2 linked regions of the Pokkaliibacter sp. MBI-7 genome follow. The protein of the gene in region 2 interacts with the protein of the main gene of each other region in a pairwise test. Links are inferred from orthologs where the notes say so. Each region holds a gene or a part of one and is shown on either strand. Other genes may lie near its edges. The genes, in order: QCD60_RS13640 and mrdA.

Region 1 (3,362 bases), 2.0 Mb from region 2 along the record:
GATCGATCATCTGGCCATTGGTATAAGGCACCACAGCAAAACTCAGCAGTTCATACTGTTTGCCTTTGCGAGCCAGCTCTACCAGTTTGATACCGGTGGTACCTATATCGATTCCGAGCAGCGACTGTTGTCTGAAACCTTTGAACCACGACGGCACATGCAATTCCTTATGCTGGAATTAGCTGGAATTCACTCTAAATATAGACACTTAAAGTGATACGAAGAAGTTACACATACACATAAACTGCATGGTATAGAAAAAATTTTCTTTTTGTCTAGGTCACACCCCATGCCTCTGTGTAAAATTTGGTCACTCGCGACATGTCTGCACAATATTTGTCTGACTATCGACCATGACTTGTACAGTTGGCCTGTTAGAATAGGGCCTCCTCCGCATACGCTCAAATACTTACCAGGACTCGTTACTCATGCTGAGAGCTTTGTTCCGCTGGCTCATCTGGCTGACTCTTGCCGGAATTATTCTAGGTGCCCTCACCACTTTCGCCATTTACAAGCACCTGGAGCCCACACTTCCCGATGTAGAGACCCTGCGTACAGTTCAACTGCAGACACCGCTGCGCATTTACAGTGCAGACGGCAAGCTGATTGGCGAGTTTGGCGAAAAACGCCGTACCCCTGTGGATTATGACGTTATTCCTCCAACCTTCGTCAAAGCCTTTTACGCCGCAGAAGACGCCAACTTCGAAACTCATCACGGTATTGATGTCAAAGGCCTGCTGCGCGCCTTCGTCCAGCTGGCCAAGACTGGTCATATCCAGGGCGGTGGTTCCACCATCACCATGCAGGTGGCACGCAACTTCTTTCTGACACGCCAGCAGACCTTTACCCGCAAGTTCTCCGAGATTTTGCTGTCACTGCAGATGGAGCAGGAGCTCAGCAAGGACGAAATCTTCGAGCTGTATGTCAACAAAATCTATCTGGGCAACCGCGCCTATGGCATCGAAGCGGCGGCACAGGTGTACTACGGCAAGTCCATCAGCGACCTGAGTCTGGCAGAAATGGCTATGATTGCCGGGTTACCCAAGGCGCCGTCCGCCTATAACCCAATAGCCAACCCGGACCGTGCCATGGAGCGTCGCAACTGGATTCTTGGTCGCATGCTGGACCTCGGCTACATTGATGACGTGGCTTATGAACAGGCCATCAAAGAACCAAACACCGCCCGCTATCATGGTCTCCAGCCTGAGCTGGATGCGCCCTATGTCGCCGAGATGGCGCGAGCCGAACTGCTCGACAAGTTCCCCGACCTGTACGAAGGCGGTTACCGCGTGTTCACCACCGTGGACAGCCATCTGCAGGAAACTGCTCAGCAGGCGCTCGCCAATGCACTGCTCGAATATGAAACCCGACACGGTTTCCGTGGCCCTGAGCAGCACTGGGACCTGAGCACACTGGACAGTGCCACCGTACAAAAGCAGTTGAAATCCATTCCAAGCTACAGTGGCCTGATGCCCGCAGTGGTTACCCAGGTGCAGGACAAGCAGATTCAGGTACGCCTGGCCGATGATAGCGAAGTCACCGTCGACTGGTCCGGTCTGAAATGGGCGCGCAAGAACATTAATGTTAACAGCCTTGGTCCGGTTCCCAAGCAAGCTGCTGACATAGTTACTGTAGGAGACGTTGTCCGGGTGCGCCAGCAACAGGCGTTTGCCGACAATGCGGAAGACAACCCGCAGGGCGATGTGATCTGGACCTTGTCACAGCTTCCCGTGGTGCAGGGTGCACTGGTCAGCCTCAATCCTAAAGATGGTGCCATCATGGCACTGAGTGGTGGCTTCAACTTCTATTACTCCAATTTCAACCGTGCCACTCAGGCTCGCCGCCAGCCCGGCTCGAATATCAAACCCTTTATCTATGCGGCTGCACTGGAAAATGGTTTTTCTCCCGGCTCAATCATTAACGATGCCCCGATTGTCTATAACGACCCCAGTCTGGCGAGCGGCGCGTGGCGCCCGGAAAACTCGGGCGGCAAGTTCTATGGCCCGACACGCATGCGTGAAGCGCTATACATGTCACGTAATCTGGTGTCTATACGGCTGCTGCGTGCCATTGGCATTGAAACTGGCATCGACTATCTGAGCCGTTTCGGCTTTGATCCCGCCAACCTTCCGCGCGGCCTGTCGCTGGCACTGGGTACCGCCTCTCTGACACCGATGGAAGTGGCTACCGGCTATGCGTCCATCGCCAACGGAGGCTACAAGGTATCGTCCTATCTGATTAACCGGGTAGAGAATGTCGACGGCAAGGTACTGGTGGAGAATACCGCCACCGAGGCCTGTCCCAGCTGCATTACCAGCAGCCAGGAGGTCACCCCTGATGGTCACCCGGTCGCCAAGCAGATCATGGACCCCAGAGTGAACTACCTGCTGACGGATATGCTGATGGACGTGATCCGTCGTGGTACTGGCCACCGCGCTGCTGCGCTGAAGCGCAGTGATCTGGCAGGGAAAACCGGCACCACCAATGATCAGGTTGATGCCTGGTTCTCTGGCTATAACAGCCGTATTGCCACCAGCGTCTGGGTCGGTTTTGATCAGCCCAGCACCCTGGGCCGTCGCGAGTTCGGTGCCGTGGCGGCTCTGCCGGCATGGATGGACTATATGGCTGTTGCCCTCAAAGGCATGCCAGAGGAACCTCGCCAGCAGCCAGATGGCATTGTCAGTGTGCGCATTGACCCCAAGACCGGTGAGCGCGCGGCTCCCGGCAGCGATGGCATCTTCGAACTGTTCCAGTCAGAACTGGCACCACCAGAGCTGCACCTTAATGCTCAGGGGCAGGTACAGAAAGAGATCCGGCCTGAAGACCTGTTCTGATGCGCTGATCTGCACAGGGTGCGAAGCACCTACAAACCAGCAAGTTTTTAGTCAATAAAAAGGCCGCCCTGATCACGCAGGGCGGCCTTTTCACAAGTACTACCGGGAACTTACTTGACGTCTGCGACGCTGTTCAGCGGATAGTTCTCGGGGAAGGGCAAACGGGCAACACCGGTATCGACCGCCGCTTTAGCCACAGCACCTGCCACCGCACCCAGCAGACGACTGTCCATGGGCTTGGGAATGATGTATTCCTTACCAAAACTCAGACTCTGCAGACCGTAGGCAGCCAGCACATCCTGAGGCACTTCTTCACGCGCCAGATCCTTCAGTGCATTTACCGCGGCCAGCTTCATTTCTTCGTTGATACGTGTTGCACGTACGTCCAGCGCACCACGGAAGATGAAGGGGAAGCCCAGCACGTTGTTGACCTGGTTCGGGTAATCAGAGCGGCCAGTGGCCATGATCACGTCGTCACGCACAGAGTGCGCCAGCTCAGGCTTGATTTCTGGGTCAGGGTTGGAGCAG
Region 2 (3,272 bases):
TTGCCGAACAGGCCGCCGGAACCAATAGCCGTTTTCGACTGGATAATATTCCAGCCAGAACCCAGCGGATCGCTTTCAGGATCAAGAAAAGTCAGTACACGCTGACGCTGATACTCTCGCATCACCATCCATAACCCAGGCAAAGCAGAGATAGCAGCACCAAGCGCCAGTAACACCCAGCGCCAGGGGACACCTGCCAGCAAGATAGCAAAGACCCCGGATGCAGCAATCAGGATCGATGTTCCAAGGTCAGGCTGCTTGGCGATCATTAGTACCGGAATAGCAATAATCAGCAAGCCGATAATGATATGACTGAAGCGCGGTGGGATCTTTTTGTTCGACAGCCACAGAGCAATGGTCATCGGCAGTACCAGCTTCATCAACTCGGCAGGCTGAAAGCGCGGCAGGCCAGGGATCTCCAGCCAGCGCTGCGCGCCTTTGGCCCCCACACCGACCAGCAGCACTGCCAGCAACAATCCCACGACAAAGACATAGAGCCAGGGCGCAATATTGCGAAGGTAACGCGGCGGTATCCAGGCAAACCCCCACATCACCATAAAGGCCATGAGAAAACGCAGCGCCTGACGCTCGACATATCCCATGTCGCCTTCCGAGGCACTGTAGAGAATGATCAGGCCATATCCCATCAGCAGCAGGAAAGGCAGCATCAGCCAGGGATCCAGGTGCAGCTTCTGCCAGATTGTCGGTGGCGGTGCAAAACCATCTGCACCGCCTTGCAATGACCGCTGAAAGTCCACCTGTTTCATAGCACTACCTTTGCCGCCAGAGGCTTACTGTAACGACTCATGATGCTGGCTCAGTCAGCATCATGAGGAATATCGCCGATGGGATTGTCGTCCGGGTCCTTACCCAGCAGATAGGCATCCATCACTTGCCTGGCAACACCTGCTGCCGCCCCGGCACTGTTCTCCACAATGACGGAAACGACCAGTTTGGGATCATCCGCCGGAGCAAAACCAATGAACAGACTGTGGTCACGGTGGCGCTCATCCAGCTTGCTGGCGTCGTAGCGCTCATCCTGTTTGATCCCCACTACCTGCGCAGTACCGGTCTTACCTGCGATCTTGTAAGCCGCATCTTTACCAATTTTACGGGCAGTACCGGTGCGGCCATTGACCACGTTGACCATGGCATTAGTGATGTAATCCCACAGCTGCGGATTTTTCAGATCGATATCCGGTGGCAGCTGCGCCCGTTGCTCCGCAGCGCGGCGTTCATACTCTGCCACCATAGGGTCCATGTCCGCGGTGATCACATGCTCCGGGTCGCCAAAATGCTTGAGCATGCGCGGCATGACCCACTTGCCACGGTTGGCAATAATCGCGGTGGAAGTGGCAAGCTGCATCGGCGTCGCGAGAAAATACCCCTGACCGATGCTCATGTTGACCGAGTCGCCGGGGAACCAGGCTTGCTTATACATACGCTGTTTCCAGTCACGGGAAGGCAAGATGGCCTTGCTGGCTTCAGGCAGGTCAAGGCTGCCCACCTGGCCATAACCAAAGCGATGGAACCAGTCGGACATGACGTCAATGCCCATCTTGTGGCCGACATCGTAGAAGAAAACGTCGCAGGACTGCGCGATCGCCTGATCAAGATCCAGCAGGCCGTGCCCCCAGCGCTTCCAGTCACGGTACTTACGCCCCTTGCCGTTAATCTGGTACCAGCCCGGGTCAAACACCTTGTAGCCCAGATTGATGGTACCTGACTCGTTGGCAGCAATACCCATCATGGGCTTGACGGTGGAAGCAGGTGGGTAGCGACCGGTCAGAGAACGGTTGAACAACGGCAGGTCCGGGTCATCCTGCAGGGCCTTGTAGCGGTTGAAACTGATCCCTGTGACAAACTCGTTGGGGTCATATCCCGGCACGCTAACCAGCGCCAGAATGCCGCCTGTCTTAGGATCCAGAGCAACTACCGCTCCACGACGCCCTGCCAGCGCCTTTTCTGCCATATGCTGCAGATCCAGATCCAGATACAGCGTCAGATCCAGACCCGGCTTGGGCATTTCCTTTTCCAGTACCCGCAGGATGCGTCCACGGGCATTGGTTTCAACCTTCTGCATCCCGACCTGGCCATGCAGAGCATCTTCATAGTAACGCTCAACACCCAGCTTACCGATGTAGTGGGTGGCACTGTAATTCTCAGCATTAACCTGCTGCAGCTCACGCTCGTTGATTCGCCCGACATATCCCATCGCATGAACGATATCTGACGAATAGGGGTAATGCCGCACCAGATCAGCCTCAACCTGAACGCCCGGCAAACGGTACTGATTCACAGAGATGGCCGCGATTTCCTCTTCGCTGAGTGACAGCTTCAGAGGTACTGACTCATAGGGCCTGCGACGCAGTTTCATGCGACGCTTGAAGCGGTCCACATCAGTCTGATCGAGCGTAATGATATGACCAATGTCATCAATCAGCTGATCAATGTCATCCGCCTTTTCCTTGGTGACGGTGAGTGTAAAGTTCGGCCGGTTGTCCGCCAGCAAATCGCCCTTGGAGTCATAAATCAGTCCGCGGGTGGGGGCAATGGGCACCAGCTGTACCCGGTTCTGATCAGACAGCGTGACGAAGCGGTCGTACTGGTAGACCTGCAGATAGAGCAGCCGCCCGATCAACACCAGGATAAGTACCATGATCAGCAGCCAGGCAGTCACTACCCGGCTGTTGAACAGGCGCTTCTCCTGTCCGTGATTGCGTATTGTCAGCTGATCGCGTTGAAAGGAGCCGGGCATAAACCTTTACTTATGGTAGGGATGACCCTGCAGAATGGTCCAGGCGCGATACAGTTGTTCCGCCAGTACCACCCTGACCAGAGGATGGGGGAGAGTCAGCGCCGACAGCGACCATTTGGCATCAGCTCGCTGCAAGCAGCGGCTGTCCAGTCCGTCAGGGCCACCGACCAGCAAACTGATGTTAACCCCCTCCATGCGCCAGTCACTGAGTTGCTGCGCCAGATCTTCGGTGCTCCAGGGCTTACCTTTGACATCCAGCGCAATGACCCGGTCCTGAGCACCGATGGCGGCAAGCATGGCATCGCCTTCCTGGCGGATCGCCCGCACTAGGTCAGCGTTCTTGCCACGGTGTCCCATAGGCAGCTCAATCAGCTCCAGTGACATCTCCGCCGGCAGCCGTTTGGCATATTCCTGATAGCCCTGCTCAACCCAGCCAGGCATCTTCGACCCTACGGCCAACAGGCGAATTTTCATTAGTGTGCAGCGCCCTCAGGACGTGCCCACAGACGCTCAA

What was found.
Region 1: the proteins of mrdA (region 2) and QCD60_RS13640 interact in binary tests that used the Escherichia coli proteins (3 or more experiments, as listed by UniProt). The link is inferred for Pokkaliibacter sp. MBI-7 from one-to-one orthologs.

The regions. Positions count from the first base shown.
Region 1 is NZ_JARVTG010000001.1:3,043,915-3,047,276, reverse strand. What follows is about bases 94-3,131. They hold QCD60_RS13640 (penicillin-binding protein 1A), read left to right. Parts: upstream 94-428; coding sequence 429-2,834; downstream 2,835-3,131. Other genes in these bases: QCD60_RS13635 (malic enzyme-like NAD(P)-binding protein), read right to left, coding at 2,945-3,131; pilM (type IV pilus assembly protein PilM), read right to left, coding at 94-157. Outside these bases: more of pilM, read right to left, coding at 1-93; more of QCD60_RS13635, read right to left, coding at 3,132-3,362. UniProt on the Escherichia coli protein: Cell wall formation. Synthesis of cross-linked peptidoglycan from the lipid intermediates.
Region 2 is NZ_JARVTG010000001.1:1,081,011-1,084,282, forward strand. Bases 289-3,236 are described here. They hold mrdA (penicillin-binding protein 2), read right to left. Parts: upstream 2,759-3,236; coding sequence 818-2,758; downstream 289-817. Other genes in these bases: rodA (rod shape-determining protein RodA), read right to left, coding at 289-767; rlmH (23S rRNA (pseudouridine(1915)-N(3))-methyltransferase RlmH), read right to left, coding at 2,765-3,232; rsfS (ribosome silencing factor), read right to left, coding at 3,232-3,236. Outside these bases: more of rodA, read right to left, coding at 1-288; more of rsfS, read right to left, coding at 3,237-3,272. UniProt on the Escherichia coli protein: Catalyzes cross-linking of the peptidoglycan cell wall. Responsible for the determination of the rod shape of the cell. Is probably required for lateral peptidoglycan synthesis and maintenance of the correct diameter during lateral and centripetal growth.